One region of the Fructobacillus tropaeoli genome, then DNA from elsewhere that is predicted to be linked to it. Evidence: riboswitches for the same ligand, from Rfam matches in the RefSeq annotation. Region 1 holds a riboswitch; the other holds the start of a gene.
What was found. A riboswitch is a leader RNA that binds a small molecule or an ion and turns the genes downstream of it on or off. The one in region 1 is predicted to bind lysine.

Region 1 (10,227 bases):
CCAGAAGCCCTTGGCAAGAGCCTTTTTTGTTGAGGCAGGTTGGAAAGTGGCGACGATACCAATTTGCCAATTTTTTGGCCAAGGAAGGGGTTTGATGGCGAGGTTCGACCAGTCGAGCTTTGAAAAATCAGCCAGAGTGAGCGTCTTGGAATCCACTTGGTTTAGCCAGTCGGGTGCTTGATAGAAAATTACACCGGTAAAAGTGGCTGAAGCTAAATCACCAAGAGAGCCCGAACCCTGAATAAAGTAGTGGGCAAAGGCCGCTTGGCGGAAAATAGCTGGCAGACGGTCTTCTAGGTTAAAGTAAGCAACCAAGCCCTTGATAATGGCGACCGAAACGGCAGCCGATGATCCTAAGCCGAGCTTATTGTGGTCAACCGCCATTTGCGAGGAAATCGTCAGTGATAAGCCGGGTTGCTGTGCTAGATTAAGGTCTAAGTGTTCTTGGTAGAAGAGTACTAAAGCCGCCTTGACAAAGGACCAGGGCCCTAAGAAGGAGTCGTTTGTTTCTTGGTTTAACTCGGCCAAGGCCGACCAGGTTAAAACAAGTGGTTCTGGCATGGCGTCTGATTTAATAACTAGAGAGCCCGGCATGAGGCGGTCGGTTGCTGCAACACGAATGGTCAAACCACGGTCAACGGCAGCCAAAAGAGCCGGTTGCCCGGGTTTGGTGACGGCATATTCGCCGGCTAAAAAGAGTTTGCCGGGGACTTTGACGGTGGTTGTTTTCATTGCGGATGTCCTTTAGTCTTCAAAGCTAATACCAGGACCTGGTGTTGCGATTTGGAGGCGCAACTTGCGGAACTTCTCTTGAAGCTTATCTTTGATGGTTTCAGCCTGGTCTTGGCTAGTAATAATTTTAACGTTTGGACCGGCATCAATCGTGGCGTAGGCCAGGAAGCCTTCAGCACGGAGTTCCTTCACAAAGGCCAAAACATCAAGGGTCATTTGGTTAAAGTAGGTGAAGCGCCGGTCGGTGGCCGTAATGTTTAATTCATGCATGGCCAGGGCATTTTCTTCGGCTAGCTCGCCAATCTTTTGCAAGTCTTGGTCGGCAATGGCTTCCTTCATAGCCGTAAATTGGTCATGTGATTTTTCAACCCATTCTGAGTACTTGGGTGACGTCATCGCCCGTAGCATGCCGTCAGAAGAGGAAACCTTTTTAACGGTTCCAGCGATTTCACAAACCACGAGGGCGATTGGTAAATCAGTTGCCGGCAATGCTTCGGCAAAGGAAGATTGGTTATCGGTTCCTTCGTGCCAGACGGCAAAACCAGGGAAAAATGACCGGGTTGCTGATCCAGAACCACGGCGTGCGAGGCGAGAGAGGTCTGTTAAGGACAAGTCCCAGTTTTGGTGGCGGGCAACGGCGGCCGTTAAGGCAGCAAAAGATGAGGCCGAAGAAGCCAGACCCGCAGCGGTTGGCACCGTATTTTTGGAAACCACTGTCAGGGGACCAAAGTCTTCAATTTCCTCTCGCAAAAAATCGAGGAAGTTGTGGATCCGAGTTGGGTCTTGCATCATGTTGTTAATCAACAGGGTATCTTCCTTACCTGCCGTTACCATTGTCTCGGTATAAAATTCATTCAGCGTCAACGACAATGACGAAGTGGTTGGTAGGTTGAGTGTCTTATCTTTTTTGCCCCAGTATTTGATGAGGGCAATATTCGTGTGCGCTTTGGCAGTTGTTGTTTTATCAGTCACAGTGCTTTCCTCGGTGAAAGTATTTTAAATTTTTGGATGATTAATCAGTTTGAGGACCACCAACGGTATTTTGTTGTCTTGAATCAGGCAGAAACCCCAAGCTGATTTTTAATGTGCTGCTGAAAGCGGCTGAATCCAAGTTTCCTTTGCGCCGGCTTGTTTGAGAGCGACAGCAATCTTTTGCGCCTGGTCGTTATTTTCTGCCAGGGCAAACATCGCACCGCCAATGCCAGACCCGGTTAACTTGGCGCCCAGTGCGTCTGCTGCTAAAGCGGCATTAACAAGGGTGTCTAGCTTTGGGTGCGAAACTTGAAGGATTTGCAGATCCTTGTGGGCATCGGTAAAGAGCTGGCCCAGCGTTTTGGGATCGTTATTGGCTAGGGCTTCCTTCACTAAGAAGGCTAGCTGGCCGAGGTGGTTAATGGCCCCCCAAGTTAGTTCATAATTTTTCTTGAGCTGGTCCTTGACGATGTTAACGGCTCGAACGGTTTGACCGCGAACGCCGGTATCCGCCAGGACGAGGGTCGCTTCTAAATTAGTTTGGAAGGTATCGATTTGTTGTTGGTGGAACCACACGGGCTCAACAGCAGAGACCGTGGCAGCATCGATACCAGAAGGCGAACCGTGGGAAATACTTTCAGCTAAATTCGTATAAAAATTTAGTTGGTCCTGATTCAAGTCTTGTCCCGTCCAGTCAAAGAAGGCACGGGTGATAGCAGTTGCTAGGGCTGCTGAAGCGCCAAAGCCTCGTTCTTGGGGGATGAGCGATTGTACTTCTAATAAGAATGGCTGGTCAGGTTCGACTAGGTTTTCTAGTAGCGCAATGATTAACTGGCGTAAGCCTTCCAAATCAGCGCCGAGGTTAGCCAGGTCAAAGGCCTGTTCACCTAAAATAATCGTTTGGCCACTAGCAATCGCTTGAACGCTTGCCGTGACTTTGAGGTTCAAAAGGGGGATGGCGACGGCCGGTTGTTGGTAAACAACGGCATGGTCGCCGATAAGAATGGCTTTGGCGTGCGAATGGCCAAAGCCGGCATGATTTTTTTCCATATAAAAGACTCCAATTACTGCTAATATTGTACCGCACTAGGCTAAGTAGTGTAAAATAACTACGAGAGCAAAATGAAATTTAGGTCTAAAAATGACAGTTTTTGGCCCAAATATTTCTTGGTCTCGATGATGAGAAAGGAGTCCTGATGAAAAAATCAGCCGCCTTTGTGATTGTCGATTTGGAAACCACCAACCCCTCCGTTGAAAAGGGAGGGCGAATTATTCAAATCGGGATGACCTTTGTAAAAAATAAAAAGATTGTGGAACACTTCGATTCATTCGTGAATCCGGGGCAAACAATCGATAAAAAAATTCAACAATTAACCCATATTAGCCAAAAAGATGTGCGGGATGCGCCGTTCTTTGAAGAACTGGCCCCCTCGTTGCGCGGGTTGTTAAAGGACCAGGTTTTTGTTGCCCATAACGTGAACTTTGATTACCCGTATTTAAATGCCGAATTTGCCCGGGTTGGTTTGCCTGAGCTGGACCTATTGGCAATCGATACCGTGCAACTGGCCCAGATTCTTTACCCAACGGCACCAGGCTACCGCTTGTCTGATTTGACAAAGTATCTCGACTTGCCCCTGGTTCAGGCGCACCGGGCCAACGCTGATGCGGAGGCAACGGCTTATCTGATGTTGTCGCTTTGGCACAAAGCCCAGGGCCTACCTGAAAAGACGAAGAAGGAACTTTTGAGTGTGGATTGGGGCCTGTTGCGTCAAAGCCAGGACTTCTTGGCGATGGCGATGAAGGACCGGTCTCCAGCTCCGACATTTTTGGCCGAACGTGAAGAGGCGTTAGGGCGCCAGCCCAGCAAAAACAAAGCTTCAAACCGGAACAAAAAGGGCGACGATTTGCCTTATCCGAAGACGCTGGCCGATAAAGATGCAGCCTTAGGGCCCGGATTTGCAGTCGAAGAAGACCAGGGTCAGGTGATGGACCAGGTGCAGCGCTTTTTGCAACAACGGAAAAGAGCGGTCTGGCAGTTAACGACACCGCCGGAAGTTAAGAAGACGTTGTCGTATTTATTGCCACTCTTTTATCAAAACCGCCAACAGGCGACATACCTGCTGGCCCATGACATTACGCTCTTGAACCATCAGGATGTTATCCTAGCGGAATTACAGGAGCGACTGCCCGGGGCTAACTTATCGGTGGCGAAACTCTATGCGCCGCGCGATTACCTGGATGAGAAGAAGTTTCAAAAGGTTCTGGCGGTAGCTAGAAGCCAAGGTGGCGCCTTTTGGCAAGCGCGTGTCCTGGTTTGGTTAGCCGAAAGTCCTGATTTAGCCCTCATTGATTTGCCAAAAGGTGTGCAAAATCAGCCTGGCTTGGCAGCAGTCCGTTCTGATGAAACGGGTCCGGCCTTTGTCAAAGCTTTTGACAAGGCGGCTCAGGCCGATGTGGTTCTTCTGACCTTTGCGGCCTTCTTTGCTATTTCGGAGGGGCTGGAAAAGGCAAGCAAGTACCAAGACCGGCCCGTGGCCATTTTGGAAAAGCCGATTGCGCTTTTGACCGCCATTCAAGAGGGCTTTGGCCTGACATTGCCTTTGAGCTTTTACCAAGACCAGGTAGCCCGCTTAGCTGATTTGGCAGCTAGCTTGCCGAAGAAGACACAGGGGCAGTGGAAGGTGGCGCTTCATAACTGGGAAGAGGCCAGCAATAAGATTGACGCCCAAGCCGAAGATATTGGTCTGGTAAAGACCGGTAAGGCGGTATTGAATCGCTTGTTGGACTTGGTTGATTTGGCCGCTAAGGCTGATTTTAACCACAAATTGACGCAAGCGGATTTGACGGCTAAATTAGCTAAGCTTTCGTGGCTATCAGCGCACCAGGAATACTTAGCCAACATCTCCTGGCACATCCAAAAGGAGCCGGCCGTCCAAAACCTAATTTTTGAGGTCAAGGCTGATTTGCTGTACCAAAAGTACTTCTTGAAACAGGTGGATAAAGTCCTAGTCGTTTCGTCTTATTTACCGGATGATTTAGCAACATTTCTAGCCCAGACGCCAGGCGCCCTGTTGCCGGAGAAAAGTGAATTCGAGGGGACAACGGATAATCAGTTGACAACGGTACTGACCACGAGCCGTAATGAAGACCAGCAGATTGAACAGCTGGTTTTGGCCAAGGTTCAGCACTTTGTTCTGATTGTGGAGGACCACGCCGCCTTGAAGCATTGGTACTACAAGTTATCGGACCGCTATGGTGATGACTATGTTGTCTATGCGCAGGACATTTCGGCGCCCCTCATTAAGGCCGCCCGCCAAAGCAGCCAGGAAGAACAGTCAATTTTGATTGTCCTACCAGAATACTTGTCGGCGATTTGGCAGCAAAGTCTACAAGTGCCAGAAGTGGCCGTCATCTCACAGGCCCATCGCTGGGTTGATGTGACGACGCTCACACCGCTATTGATTGCCCTTCAAAAACAAGAAAAGTCCGTTTTACTTGCTTCCTTTAACCAGGGACAGGTTAAAGCGCTTTCGGATCGATTGGCAACTGTTAATAGTCGGTACAAACGGGTAAAAGCGAACTTTTATCAAAAAAAGCTTTCATAAAATTAAGAAAAGACAGCCAATATCGGCTGCCTTTTTTGTTAAAAAGATAATTTATTTTGTCAGGAGTGTTGACATGAGAAAAAATCTCATGTATATTAATGGCAACTTAATAAGTAATAGAGGTCGCAACCAACAAGAGTACCGAACATTGTTCGCGAAAGGGGCGGTTGCCGAAGCTGATGGGGTCAGAGCCATTTTGCTGGGCCAATAGTTAAGAGCTATTGGACTGTCGCTGCAAATGCAGCGGGGAGCTATTCAACTGTTTTTTTGTGACTATTTTTAGACAATAATCCAAACGACAGGGATAAACCCCCGTTGTTTGGATTTTTTTATTGCCTAAGGAGGCTCACATGGTTGTCGCTAATCACCGTCCAAGTCGTTTATTGATTTCAAAGGCAGCGGTGGCCAAAAATTTAAAAGTTATGCGTGAGAGTAGCCACGCCAACTTTATTTTCATGACGGTGAAGGCCAATGCCTACGGCTTTGGTTTGTTGGAAATGAGTCAGGCTGCTGTTGAAGGTGGTGCTGATGGCTTGGCCGTTGCTGTGATGGATGAGGCAATTGCCTTACGAAAAGCCGGCTTTTGCCAACCGATCTTGGTTTTGGGCCTCACGTCTCCTGAATTTGCTCAATTAATGGCTGATTACCAAATCATTGCCACGGTTGCTGATCGTGAAACCTTGAAGCAGGCTGAAGCCAATTTGCGTCTCGGCGGTCCTAAGCTCCAAGTTAACTTGGCGGTCGACACGGGTATGGGCCGAATCGGTTTTCGTAACCGAGAAGAGTTGAGTGCGGCAATCGACGACGTTCAAGATGCTGATTTCTTACTTTACCAAGGCATTATGACTCACTTTGCTACGGCCGATGATGTTGATACGACATACTTTGAAGGCCAGCTAGCAACCTGGCATGAGTTAACCGATGGTTTGCCAATGCCACCGATGGTTCACTTGGCTAACTCGGCCGCAGCTTTATACCGGGTTGATCAGATGCCAATGGATGTCATTCGAGCAGGAACTTCGGTCTATGGTATTGAGCCATCCGAAGGGGTATTAAAGCCTGACAACTACCTGGAACCGGTCTTGACACTCGAATCCGAGGTGGTCATGATCAAACAGCTGCCAACAGGTGCCTCCGTTTCCTATGGTGCCACTTACCAAACCACCAAGCCCCAATGGATTGCGACTTTGCCAATCGGCTACGGGGATGGCCTACCACGAGAAACAGTTGGCTATGAAGTTTTGGTTAATGGCCAAAAGGCGCCAATTGTTGGCAAGTTAGCCATGGACCAACTGATGATTGCTTTGGAAGAACCCGTTCCGGTTGGAACTAAGGTGACTTTCATTGGTAAAAATCAGGACCAGGAAAACACACTAATTGACTTTTCCCACTATTGCGAAATTGATCCATGGGAAATCACCATTCGTTTCCAAGACCGCTTAGCACGGTACTTGGTTGATTAAGCCCCACCTAATAATATTTTGATTGAAAAAGAGAGAAGAAGGAAAGATTCTTATGTCAAACCACTTGCAAGTAAATGACCAAGACCAGCTCATGATTGGTGGCGTGTTAGCCACTGATTTGGCCAAGGAATACCAAACGCCATTGTACGTCTATGACGTTTTGACTATGCGTAAGCAGATGCGTGCCTTCAAGAAGGCCTTTGAACAAGCCGGTCAAAAAGGGGCCGTTGCTTATGCTTCAAAGGCATTTGCCTGCCAGGCAATGTACCAGGTGGTTGCTGAAGAAGGCTTGCACTTAGACCTCGTTTCCGCCGGTGAAATCTACACGGCGGTGGCTGCGGACTTCCCGATGGCCAATGTTTCTTATAACGGAAACAACAAGTCACTGGCTGATTTGACCTTTGCCGTTGAATCCGGGGTTGGCACGATTATCGTTGATAATTTCTTGGAACTTGACCTTTTGCACCGGGTTATGGCCGGTCGAGAGGGACAGCAAAATGTGATTTTGCGTGTGGTTCCTGGCGTGTCAGCCCACACCCATGATTACATTCAGACTGGTCAAGTCGACTCTAAGTTTGGCTTTGATTTGGAATTTGGTCAAGCTAAGCGAGCTTATGAAATTGCTGAAGGCGATGAAAGCTTGCACCTGCTTGGTTTGTCAGCCCACATCGGTTCTCAAATTTTTGAGGAAGATGGCTTTGAATTAGCCGGCCAAAAATTAGTTGACTTGTGTGCTTCATGGGATTACCAACCAGAAGTATTGGACCTTGGCGGTGGCTTTGGAATTGCCTACACGGACGCTGATAAGCCACGCTTACCAGAAGACCTCGTTTTGGCCTTACTGAAAAGCGTCCAGGAACAAACGGCTAAGAAGGGCATGACCCAACCGGATATCTGGATTGAGCCGGGGCGCTCAATCGCTGGCCCAGCCGGTTACAGCTTGTACACTGTTGGTTCTCGTAAGGATATACCGGGTGTGCGGACTTACTTGGCCGTTGACGGTGGAATGGGTGATAACATTCGTCCAGCCCTTTACCAGGCTGATTATCAGGCGGTCTTGGCCAACAACGTTCATGGAGCGCCAGCCGAGCATGTCCGCTTAGTGGGTAAGTATTGTGAATCGGGTGATGTCTTGATTCAAGACCAAGAATTGCCAGCAACAGAGCCGGGCGACTTGGTTGCCGTTTTGAATACCGGTGCTTACGGGTACTCAATGGCCTCCCGCTACAACCGCAATCCTGTGCCAGCCGTGGTCTTCGTTGAAAACGGCCTCTCACAACTGGTGGTCGAAGGTGAAAGCTTAGCTGATTTGACCAGCCACGACCGTGCTTACCAATTACCTGGTAAGTGGTAAAATCAGCTTTGGCGAGACTTGCTTGATTTCATCAGCCTGTCTTGCCAGGCTGAAAGAAACAATTGGATTTAAATAAGAAGAAAACAACTCGAAAAGGAAAACAAAAACATGACTGAAATGGATACAGCGGCGATCATTAATTACTTGGCAACTTCTAAGAAGAAGACACCAGCAAAGGTGACCTTAGCTGGTGATTTGGCTCAAATTACTTGGCCAAATGATGTGCAAGCCTTTATTGGAGAAAAAACTGGGACTGTTTTTGGCGATATGCAAGTGATCCAACCAATTTTGGATGACAACCAGGCAGCCATTACCGACTACCACGTTGAACTAATTGCCCGTAACTCCGGGGTGCCATTGTTGAACACCCAGCACTTGAATGCCCGCATTGAACCAGGAGCCTTGATTCGTGACCGAGTTCAAATCGACGACCAGGTTGTGGTTATGATGGGGGCTGTGATTAACATTGGTGCCAAAATTGGTGCTGGATCGATGATTGATATGGGCGCTGTTCTGGGTGGCCGAGCTGAAGTTGGTAAGAACTGCCACATTGGTGCCGGTGCCGTCTTGGCCGGTGTGATTGAACCTGCTTCAGCAGAACCTGTTCGTGTTGGTGATGGTGCTTTGGTTGGTGCCAACGCCGTTGTCATCGAAGGGGTTCAAGTTGGTGCCGGAGCGGTTGTTGCCGCTGGTGCCATCGTGACAGAAGATGTTCCTGAAAGAACGGTTGTGGCTGGAGTACCGGCTAAGGTCATTAAGCAAATCGATGCTCAAACAGAGCAAAAGACGGCCTTGGTTGCTGCCTTGCGTGATTTGTAAAAAAGTTTGCTAGCAAACGACTGGAAGATGGCCGCGCGACCTAGCTGATTAGAGAGAAGTTTTCATGGTCCATGAAAGGGAGGCTTTGATGTCCGATTTAACCATTAATTTAGCGCAGGTTCGGCGCGACTTACATGCCATTCCAGAGTTGGCTTTGCATGAAGTGCAAACAAAACAATATTTGAAAAAAACAATTGCCGCCTTTGCGAGCGATTTCTTAACAATCAAAGAGGTGCCAGAAGTTGAAACGGCCTTGCTGGTCCGCTTGGCAGGGTCAAACCCAAAGAAAACAATTGGCTACCGAGCTGATATTGACGCCTTACCAATTGAGGAAGAAACAGGCCTGCCCTTTGCTTCGAAACACCCCGGTGTGATGCATGCCTGTGGTCATGATATTCATATGACGGTTGCCTTGGGAATCTTGGCTTACTTTGCGAAAAATCAGCCGAAAGATAATCTGATTTTTATCTTTCAACCGGCAGAAGAATCCGAGGCCGGGGGCAAACGTTTGTATGAGGCCGGTGCGCTTACGGGTGATTTTAAACCGGATGAACTCTACGCCTTGCATGACCAGCCAGCCTTGCCGGCCGGTCAGATTGCAACCAAAATGGGCACACTCTTTGCCGGGACAACGGAGATTCATCTTCAAGTTGTTGGCCAGGGTGGTCACGCGGCTTATCCCCATCAAGCCAAGGATGCTTTGGTTGCCGCTTCTGCCTTTGTCAGCCAGGTGCAAACCGTTGTTTCCCGCAATGTTGACCCCATTCATGGTGGAGTCGTGACGATTGGCTCCTTTCACGCCGGCACAATCGGTAACGTGATTGCCGGTGAGGCCAAGTTAGCCGGGACGATTCGGGCCTTTACCCAAACGGACTTGGAGATGATGCAAAAACGGGTCCGCGCCATTGCGGATGGGATTGCCGTTGCCTTTGATGTTCAAATGAACTTGGAGCTCATTCAGGGTGGTTATTACCCGGTTGAAAATGATCCAAAAACTACGGCAGCCTTTATGGCCTTTATGGAAGAAAATCCGGAAGTTGACTTTGTAGAAGCACAGCCGGCAATGACCGGCGAAGACTTCGGCTTCCTACTAAATAAGTTCCCAGGCACAATGTTTTGGCTTGGGGTTGGTGACCCCAAACATAGCCTTCACGATGCCCGGTTGAACCCCGATGAGCGAGCCTTAAACGCCGGTGTTCAGGCAATGGTGGCCTATTTTAAACAACGAATGGCCCAATAAGCTGGCATCCAGGGAAACTGATTTTGCCGCTTGCCAGTTAAG
Region 2 (10,227 bases), on a different contig from region 1:
CTTTTCGGGTTTCAAATCAGTAAAGAGTTCTGGATACAAACTTTTGGCCATATACTCTATTAAGACATAATCCTTCATCGTCCGCATCAAATGATTATCTAAAGCATACAACTGGCCACTTTGAACCGCTTTGAGCTGGCTAAAGCCAGGCCGTTGCGCTACTAATTTTGCCAAACTCTGCTGCGTTTCCTTTGGACTAATACCATAACCAACTTTTAAGGAAACCGAACGTGGATCGGCATAGTTGGTACCATCGATGAAGATTACGTCCGGGTCCTGTGCAAACAAGAACTCAGGATTGACATCCCCCGTGGTCTTAATTTGGTCACGGTAGATATTATCTGCTCCGGCCGCTTTGGCCAAGGTGCCCATCAGCATGCCATCGCCATATGCCTTACCGTATTCGGCAAAGGAAGCGCCTGAGGACCGCTGTTCCACATAAACTCGCTTCTTTTCCTTCACCAACTTCAACCGCTGCGCCACATTGGTGATATGGCGTTGATAATTCTGATTAAGCGCCTTGGCGCGGTTTTGTGTATCAAAGACCTGACCAAGGATGGTTGTTGATTGGTAATGGGCGGCCGGGCTTAGGTCAGTATAGTCAATGAAGACAACCGGAATCCCCAACTCGTCTAAGTGCTTAATATTGGCTTCTCCAATCCCATCATATTGGTAGTTAGCCAAAATGACAACATCGGGATTCAGGGCAATCAGTTTTTCAATATCGAAACTACCCTTCAGAGTTGAACCAACGTCTTGGACTTGGTCAAAGCCCGCAGACCGTTCTTTCAAGAGATTATACAAAACACCGGAATAATTGGCCGTATCAAAAGTCGATGTCGCCACCACCCTTTCAAAGGCATCCGGCCCAGCAACTGATAACAAGTTTTGATAGTAGTAAGGGTAGTAGGCTCGTGTAACCTTTTTAGGCACTCGCACCTTCCGGCCGCGCACATCCTCAATCACTCGCGTCGCCACTGTCGTTGTTTCCCGCTGACGGTCTTCCAACCCTTCCAACGCCTTAATACCCGCAATGCCGAGGAAAAAGCCGGCAACAACAATACTCCAAGAGAGAGCTTTTCTGATTTTCATCGTGAACCCTCCTCAATCGGTCGCAAAGGAATGATGGCTAAGTGTTGATCGACCGTTTCCTTCATTTCTAATTCAACGCCATACAAATCCTCTAACCGTTCCTGTTGCAAAGCCTGGTCCGGATCCCCCGCAGAAATCAGCTGACCGCCCTGCATCAGATAGAGGCTGTCTGAAAACCGGGCAGCCAGGGTCAAATCATGGATAACGATGATGCCCACAATTTGGTGGCGATGAACATAGCGTTGCAGCGTTTGCAAGTACTGTAACTGCTTTTTAATATCCAAAGCAGACGTGGGTTCGTCCGCAATAATAACCGTTGGCTGCCGGACCAAGGCCTGCGCCAAGACCACCAGCTGTTGTTGGCCGCCGGAAAGGTCAGCAAACTGTTGGTCTGCCAAATCGCCAATTCCTAATTCATCCATGACCGATTCAATCGCCTGCAACTGATCGTCGTTCACGCGAAAATCCAAGTCACCGTACAGCCCCAACAAAATAAATTCAAAAACCGTAAAATATTGGTCGGCCGTGACCTTTTGCGGGATATAGGAGATTTTATGGTCTTTTTCAAAAGTCACTTGCCCATCTTTTTTCTCAAAACCCAATAGCGCCTTGAGAAAGACACTTTTCCCGGAGCCGTTGACACCAATAATGGTTGATAAGTGTCCATCCTCAAAACGACAATTCACATCTTTTAGGATTGGCTTCGCTTTCTTTTGAACCGTTAGGTTCTCTACTAAAATCGTCATGAGCGTTGCCCCTTTCGAATGGCCACTAGGCACATAAACGGCACACCGACCAAACTAGTAATAATGCCGACCGGGATAATCGTACCGGGAATCAACGCCTTGGAAACAACCGCCGCCAACAACAAAACCACCACACCCATAATGGCCGAACCGATAATTGTAAATCTGGCATCGTTACCGACAAGCATTTTGACAAAGTGTGGCGCAATCAAACCGATAAAACCAATCGTCCCAACAAAGGAAATCGCCACAGCCGTTACCAGCGCCGAAGCAAAGAAAATTAAAAGACGCGTTCTTTTGACGTTGACACCCATCGACTGGGCGCTTTCATCAGACAGCTGCACGAGATTCATTTCCCAACTTTGCCGATAAATCAGTACCAGCACAATGTAGAGAACAATAAAGACCACTAAGACACTATCCCAGGAAGACTTTGATAAATCACCAAGGCTCCAGGTCGTCATTCGTTGGGCATTCCGCTCGCTAGCAAAGTACTTGGATAACTCCTGCAAAGAAGTAAAGAACAAATTAATCGCAGTCCCAACTAAGATAATCGTGTTCATACTCACTTGGCCAGCTGAAAAAATCAGCAAAATAACAGCACTGCCCAAAAAGCAGAAAAAAAATGGCACTGGCCTGAACGTTCGCCTGCCCAAAGACAAAGGGAAAACCCGATAGGATGCTCAGCGAGGCGCCAAAGCTAGCCGCCGATGACAAACCCAGGGTAAAGGGGGTTGCAATTGGATTTTTCAGCATATTCTGCATACACAATCCTGCTAATCCCAAAGACGCGCCAACTAAGGCCGCTGTCAGCGTTCGAGTTAAGCGCATCTTCAAGACGACGCCTGCCAATTCCGGCTGCTGACTTGCTACATTCGTCCCTAAAAAGGACAGGGTGCCAAAGCCATGATAGATATCGACTATCACTAAAGAGAAGGCCAAAAGGCCCATGAGGAGGAGAAGTAAAATTTTGCGGCGATTCTTTTCTTGATATGCCATCGTTAGGTCCCTTTCTGTTCGAAAACGGTGCTATGTCATGGATCCATGAACTTTGTTAAGACTTTTACTAAGTATCCACTATACGGAAAGTGGCCATTTCTGTCAATCAAAGTCAAGAGTCCCTTCTTTAAAATTCAGCAAAAATTGTTATCAAAAACCGGTTAAATCAGCCTTAATATGCATTTTAAATAAATTAAAAAAATATAAATATTTAAATTGATTAATTGGGTAAATTATCCCCAGACAACAAAAAAGAAAAAGGATTGACCGCTCTCATCTTCGGTCAATCCTTTTCTTGAAAAATATTTTGTTGTGGACCTTCAAACCTATGTATACTTGCAGTTCACCAATTACTGATTTGCTAATCAACAAAGTTATGCACCTTAAAAGGACCAAGGAGTTTAATCGTTGCCCCAACTGGTCCTTTCATCTCTCACCAATGCAGATTAAGTGAAACGACGCACGGACATCACGCGGACCGCTCTGCCTCTTCACAAAGTCTCTCCTCTTTGCTATAAATAAAAGACATAACAGTGTCACAACAGTTACATTCTACCGAGTTTTGTCCACTCTTTTCAAGGGCTTTTGGTTGTCAGGTGTTAACCACAACTGTCAATCAATTTCTAAAAAGACCATTTTATCAGCCCCCGAGATGGTATAATGTTCAATAATCCACAATATTAATTTTCATTTAATCGAAAGGACACCATGGAAAATCCCCAACCCGTGACAACCGAACGCATTTTTTACGCATACCTGAAGGTCGCCCGAGTCGCTGAGAGTACAAAAGATATTTCATTAGCCAAAATCGCTGAAGAATTAGGTGTTTCCAGACAAGCTATCTACAAAAATCATTTTCAAAATATTGAGGAATTAACGCAATCACTGCATTATTACGTTGATAATAAACCATACCAACAGTTAAAGTGCTTTGCCTTTCATGACAAAAACCATTCCTTCAAAGAATTACTAAATTTTTTCGCTGAAAACGTTATTCCATCACTTTATGAAAAACATGAATTCCTTGGTGTTTTTTATTCAAAAGTAGCAGATCCAGCCTGGCGTCCCTACTTAAATCAACAGTACATCGACATGCTCATCCCCTACTTTGATGGTGCAAACGGAAACCAACATGAGTTAACCTCACAAACACTTGCTGAACTTACGATTAACCAAGTCATGGCCGCCATCAGTATCTGGCTCACGCAAGAAGAGCCTGTTAAGCCTGACATTTTTGCTCAACGCTTTATCTATCTTTTCTCAAATTCTATTCTTGATTTAGCTGAAATGAGCGATTAACCTATTAGCACTGATTTCTTTCACAAAAAGAGCTTCCACCCTAAAGGTGGAAGCTCTTTTATTAATTAAGAAACATAACCTACCCAACCGAAATCCGGCTGAATAACCAATTTTTAATGTTCAGCCTTTGAATCCAAATCAATTTCATCTAAAGGAATCAACTTTGACTTCTTAACAATCTTATAGACAATGTATGGAATCACGACAATTGGCACTGACAGATAAGTCATGCCAATCTTTTCCCAATCAAAGTGAGTAAAGGAAGTTGGGTCTTGCAAAACAATCACTACGATTGACAAAACAATGGCCAAAATCGGACCAAATGGGAACCAGCGTGCCTTATAGACCAACTTGTTCAAGTCCTTACCTTGGCGAACATAGGCACGACGGAAGCGCAAATGTGCTAAGGCAATTCCTAGCCAGGCAATAAAGCCAGACAGACCTGAAGCAGCAACCAACCAAGTGTAGGCTTCACTACCACCCTTAATGTCTGACAAGAAAGCAAACATGCCAACGAAGACCGTTAACAATAGGGATGCCCAAGGCACACCAAATTTTGACAACTTTGAAAATACCTTTGGTGCCTGACCCTTCTTGGCCAAGGCGTAAAGTGTTCGGTTAGCTGCATAAGTAGCTGAATTCGCTGCTGAAATAATTGACGTCAAGATAACTGCGTTCATTAATGAGGCGGCAAAAGCGATACCAGCATTCTTGAAGACAATCGTAAATGGTGAAACCGTGATGTCGTTGTTATTAGCAGCTGACAACAAATTTGGATCCTTGTAATACACCAAAGCAGAAATCACAAAGATGGCACCGATATAGAACAACAAGATCCGCCAGAAGACTGAGTTAATCGCCTTTGGCACTGATTTTGATGGGTCCTTTGCTTCACCAGCAGTAATCCCCACCATTTCTGTTCCCTGGAATGAAAAACCAGCAACCAAGAAAACCGACAAGACACCTTGGAAGCCACCAACAAAACCGTGGTTACCAACAGACAGGTTATGCATGACGTTTTGATTTGAGTGAATAACCCCAAAAATGGTCAAGACACCAATAATCAAGAAGAAGACAATCGTCACAACCTTGATTGTCGACAACCAAAATTCAGTTTCACCAAAAGTCGAAACGGAAAAGAGATTAATAAAGAAAATCAGTGCCAACACAATCGCTGAGAAAACCCAAGCCGGTACGTGAGGCAGCCAGAACTGCGCGACCAAACCAACCGCCGAGACTTCAGCCGCAATGGTAATCGCCCAGTTAAACCAGTAATTCCACCCAAGGGCAAAGCCCATAGCTGGTTCAATAAAACGATTACCGTATTCTGAAAACGAACCAGTAGTTGGCATATAAGTTGCCATTTCACCAAGTGAAGTCATCAGGAAGTAAACCATGACACCCATCACCAAATAGGCAGTAATGGCGCCCATTGGTCCAGCTTGTGATACCGTTGCTCCAGAGGCCAAAAAGAGCCCCGTTCCAATTGATCCACCCAAGGCAATCATGGAGACATGACGTGTCTTCAATTCCTGCTGGATGGCATTTTGATCTTGTTCAGCCATTTGCATGACTCCTTCATATGAATTTCAAACAATAAAAAAACCCGTTTTTGTCACAAAACAAAAACAGGCGGTAAATTCGTTCAATAATGATAGCAATGATTAGCAAAGCGCACCGTTAAAAACGACAGTCCGATGAATCTTCTTCACCGGCCCAAGGAAAATTTTTGACGCAAAATTTCCTTTCGGCAACTGCACCTTTCACCCTCAGTCTTTGTCTTGGCCAGACTCTTCAGGGCTACTCATTTTAGTTGCGACCTCTTTGTTTGTTGTTCCTACCATAACACAATTTAAATATCACCGTCAACTGCAAAAATGACTAACCAACTTTTAACGTGCTTTAAGTAAACCTTAGCAGCTAAACGGAAGTAAATATAGGCCAGTAAGAAAGCGCCCAACACCGTGGTAAAGGACAAATCACTACCAACCATCTTATTGCCAGCTAACACAATCCACGTTAACACAAAGACGGTCTGAATGGTGGTCTTGACCCAGTGGGCCACGTGAAATCGACGAACTAGGATGTTGTCAAATTCAAAGAAAAACAAGGCCCACATTGCCAATGATAAATCAGGCATCGTTTGATCTAAAGTTAACCCGTGATTCCAGGTTAAGAAAACTATTGCCGACCAAATAATCATACTGATAAAGAAAATTGTGGTCACGTTAATCGCCCACCAAGAGCCAACTTTAAAGCCCAAAGACCGAATGAAAAACGCCCAGAAAATATTAACTAACCAAATAAACCACAAACTTCCCATCACATTAGCAGGGCCTGCTAAAAATAAGAAATGACTAGCAATTTCTTGGGCTATAATGGCAAAAACAGTGTCCATTAATTCTAAAAAGCCACTATTGAAGCGCAGCATAATCGATAGAATAATAAAAAGTGCTAAAAAGCACTTTGACAAATATGGTCTCTTTTTTAATGGCGATATTAACACAAGACGGTCCTCTTCGATAAATAAATAACATTCTTATGTAAAAGAGTTTACGTCATGTAATAAAAAAAAGCAAAGTGCAACTATTGTAATCAAGAATTGTTCTTAATTAAAATAATTGATACCCATGGCTGCTCGAACCTCTTTCATGGTTTCTTCAGCTCTTTGATTTGCTTTTTCTGAGCCATTTTTCAACATGGCTAATACCTGATCCATGTTTTGTGCGTACTCTAACCGGCGCTCACGAATCGGTGCCAATTCAGCTTCCATCACGTCCAATAGGTGTTTCTTAAGCTTCATATCACCTAAGCCCCCAGCCTGGTACTGTTCCTTTAAATCTTGTACTCGCCCTTGATCGGGGTCAAAAATATCTAAATAGGTAAAGACGACGTTGCCTTCAACATGTCCCGGGTCCTCAACACGAATATGTGTTGGGTCGGTATACATTGACTTGACTTTCTTAGCTAAAGTATCTGGATCATCAGAAAGGTAGATCCCATTATTCAATGACTTTGACATCTTCGCATTTCCATCAATTCCAGGAAGACGGCCCTGTCCCTTTGGTGGGAAAACGCCCTCAGGCTCAACAAAAACATCTTTTTGATAAGCATTATTGAATGAACGAACTAATTCACGTGTTTGCTCAATCATCGGCTTTTGATCGTCACCAACTGGGACCTTTTTTGCCTTAAAAATGGTGATATCTGCGGCTTGAGAAACTGGATACGTTAAGAACCCAGCAGGAATCCCTTCCCCGAAGCCCTTTTGTTGAATTTCAGTCTTGACTGTTGGATTACGCTCTAACCGTCCTAATGAAACCAAATTCATAAAGTACATCGTTAATTCAGCTAAACCTGGAATTTGAGACTGGACAAAAATAGTTGATTTCTTTGGGTCCAATCCAACAGCCAAATAATCTAAGGCAACTTCCGTCAATGATTGTCTGATTTTTTCAGGATTACGCGCATTATCCGTAAAGGCTTGGGTATCCGCAATCATGATATAGGGATCAAATTCCCCAGAATTTTGCATGGCCACCCGATTCTTCAGAGATCCGATATAGTGACCGATATGTAGTTTTCCGGTTGGGCGATCGCCGGTTAAATAAATTTCTTTTTCCATGGCTTCTATTTCTCTTTCTAGTTATTAACCTTTCCATTATAACGAAATCAAACTCGACTTGCAGGATTCTTGTTTTATTGTTATATTATGAGAAAAAGATTAGAATGTTTTCACACTAAGGGGGAATCAATATGAAATATGCTGTTGTTGGTGCGGGTGCGATGGGCCTTCGTTATGGCCTCTTATTGCAAGAAGAAGCTGGCCTCGACGTTGATTTTGTCGAACCAACACAAGGTTCTGTTGACGTCATTAAGGCGCAAGGCGACGTGGTTTACCGATCAGTTGACCACGAAGACAAGACGCCAATTAAGGTGAATATTTATTCACCAGAAGAATATGAAGGTACCCCAGATGTCTGGATTTTCTTCATGAAGCAAATGCAGTTAGCAGATGCGTTGAAGCGCTTGCAACCTAAGTTCCAAAAGGGACAAACCGCTTTGGCAGCCATGAACGGTATGGGTCACATTGAAAAGATTCAAGAATATTTTGACGATGAGCACATTATTGGTGGAACAGCCATGATTGCCACTATTTTGAACAACTTTGGAGATGTCGACTTTATTGGGGAAACAAGTTCCGTATATGCGAACTTGACCCAAAAGCCTTCTAAGGTTATGGATGAAGTTCAAAAGGATTTCCAAGCAGCCGGATTGAATCCTTCATATTCTGAAAACTTTATGGGAACATTGCTCACCAAGGTAGCCTTTAACGCAGTTGAAAATTCAATTGCTACCATGTTCCAGGCTCGTATGGGTCACTTGATTCAATACAAGGACTTCGTTTCAAAGATTGCCGCTCCATTGGTCGCAGAAGTTTATGCAGGGACAAAGGCTGCCGGTATTGAATTGATTGAAACGGAACAAGAAATGCTGGAACAAGTGGATTACGTTTCCCGCGTTGGTAACCCACTCCACTTCCCTTCTATGTACCAAGACTTTGTTAAGGGCCGTCCAACGGAAGTCGACTACATCAATGGCTACTTGGCTGATTTAGCCGAAAAGAACGGCGTACCAGCTCCTAACCAACGCTTGATTACCAGCTTAGTTCACCTTGCAGAAGCGATGCGTGAATTTAACCCACCAGTTAACAAGCTGGCACAACCAGAAAAGTAAAAATTATAGTAAGAATCGCTGATGACATCACTAAAAGGCTTAAAAACTTCTTGCCTTTCCAGTCAAATCAGCGGTTTTTTCTTTGCTTTTTTAGACAACAAAAAAGCCGCAACCGAAGTTGCGACTTTAATAGTAGCTCGTGAGAGAATCGAACTCTCGATTCCGCCGTGAAAGGGCAGCGTCTTAGCCACTTGACCAACGAGCCATGGTCAGTCGTTACTTGATATCTCTATCAAACAACTATATTAGTATATCAAGGTAAGACGCTTTCGTCAACACCTAAATCAAAAAAAGTTTATTTTTTTGATTTTAGTACCAACCATACTGCAAATGATGAGCCAATGCGGCCTGTGCAGTCCCGTAACGAGCAGCAATATAGGCTTTCATTGCTTGCAACTGATCTTGATAATCAGTTGAATTACCACCATAGCGAGCACGCAAAGTTGGTGATAACTGGCCAATTCCAAAGTAAATGCCGTTTGTCGCATTCACGTTGCCACCAGATTCCTTCATAATGATTGTTTGAAGGGCCTGCTGTTCAGCTTGATTATAATCCAAGTTGCTGACTTGCACCGCCTGGCTTTGCTGGCTAGTTACTGGCGTTGGAGCCGCTTGCGATGCAGGGGCCTCGGAAACAGCTACCTGAGAACTAGCAGTCTGCGATGCAGGGGCCTGTGATGCAGCTACCTGAGAACTGGCTGACTGCGATGCAGGGGCTTGTGAAACCGCTGCCTGAGAACTGACCGACTGCGATACAGGAGCCTGTGATGCAGCCGTCTGGGAACTAACAGACTGCGATGTAGACGTTTGGGCACTTTGAGAACTCGTCTGGCTGCCATTTTTATTGACAGACAAAGTCTGTCCAACAAAAATTTGATTGGCATCCTTGATATTATTTTCTTGGGCCAACTGATCAACGCTCAAACCAAACTTCTGCGCCAATGTCCACAGGTTATCACCCGCTTGGACTCGGTAAGTATTTTCGGTCGTTTGTGTTGTGGCATTTTGTGATGTGGCGTTTGTATTGGCAACACCGATAATCAATTCTTGTCCTTGATAAATTTGATCAACATTTTGAATTTGATTATCCGATGCCAACTGTGCCACCGTCGTATTAAAACGAGACGCTAATGCTGATAGCGTTTCGCCATTGGCAACTGTATGCTTTTGTACCTGGTCGGCACTAACTGCATGTTGACCGGCTGCAACGGAACCGGCCAAACCAGCAGCAATTAATAATTGCTTTTTGACGTTCATATGACTCTCCTTTCTTTTTTGAGGCGAGAAAAAATCGATAATCTGCGCCTACTATGTCTCATGATAACCCTTTTTATGTAACAGTGTTTTTAAAATT

Region 2: it holds a riboswitch for lysine, as region 1 does, so the genes downstream of both, FT12353_RS05235 (amino acid permease) here and alr (alanine racemase) in region 1, are expected to answer to the same signal.

Annotation. Positions count from the first base shown of each region.
Region 1 covers NZ_BOJU01000002.1:222,874-233,100, reverse strand. The annotation lists gene FT12353_RS03120 (phosphomevalonate kinase) at 1-732, opposite strand, end outside; gene mvaD (diphosphomevalonate decarboxylase) at 745-1,704, opposite strand; gene mvk (mevalonate kinase) at 1,813-2,754, opposite strand; gene FT12353_RS03105 (exonuclease domain-containing protein) at 2,901-5,309, shown strand; lysine riboswitch at 5,419-5,571, shown strand; gene alr (alanine racemase) at 5,660-6,772, shown strand; gene lysA (diaminopimelate decarboxylase) at 6,825-8,126, shown strand; gene dapD (2,3,4,5-tetrahydropyridine-2,6-dicarboxylate N-acetyltransferase) at 8,235-8,945, shown strand; gene FT12353_RS03085 (N-acetyldiaminopimelate deacetylase) at 9,034-10,185, shown strand.
Region 2 covers NZ_BOJU01000003.1:216,205-226,431, forward strand. The annotation lists gene FT12353_RS05210 (ABC transporter substrate-binding protein) at 1-1,092, opposite strand, end outside; gene FT12353_RS05215 (ABC transporter ATP-binding protein) at 1,089-1,838, opposite strand; gene FT12353_RS08705 (FecCD family ABC transporter permease) at 1,835-2,470, opposite strand; gene FT12353_RS08710 (iron chelate uptake ABC transporter family permease subunit) at 2,367-2,837, opposite strand; gene FT12353_RS05230 (TetR/AcrR family transcriptional regulator) at 3,546-4,136, shown strand; gene FT12353_RS05235 (amino acid permease) at 4,250-5,701, opposite strand; lysine riboswitch at 5,799-5,969, opposite strand; gene FT12353_RS05240 (hypothetical protein) at 5,989-6,609, opposite strand; gene trpS (tryptophan--tRNA ligase) at 6,745-7,761, opposite strand; gene FT12353_RS05250 (ketopantoate reductase family protein) at 7,893-8,873, shown strand; tRNA gene FT12353_RS05255 (tRNA-Glu) at 9,007-9,078, opposite strand; gene FT12353_RS05260 (aggregation-promoting factor C-terminal-like domain-containing protein) at 9,183-10,130, opposite strand.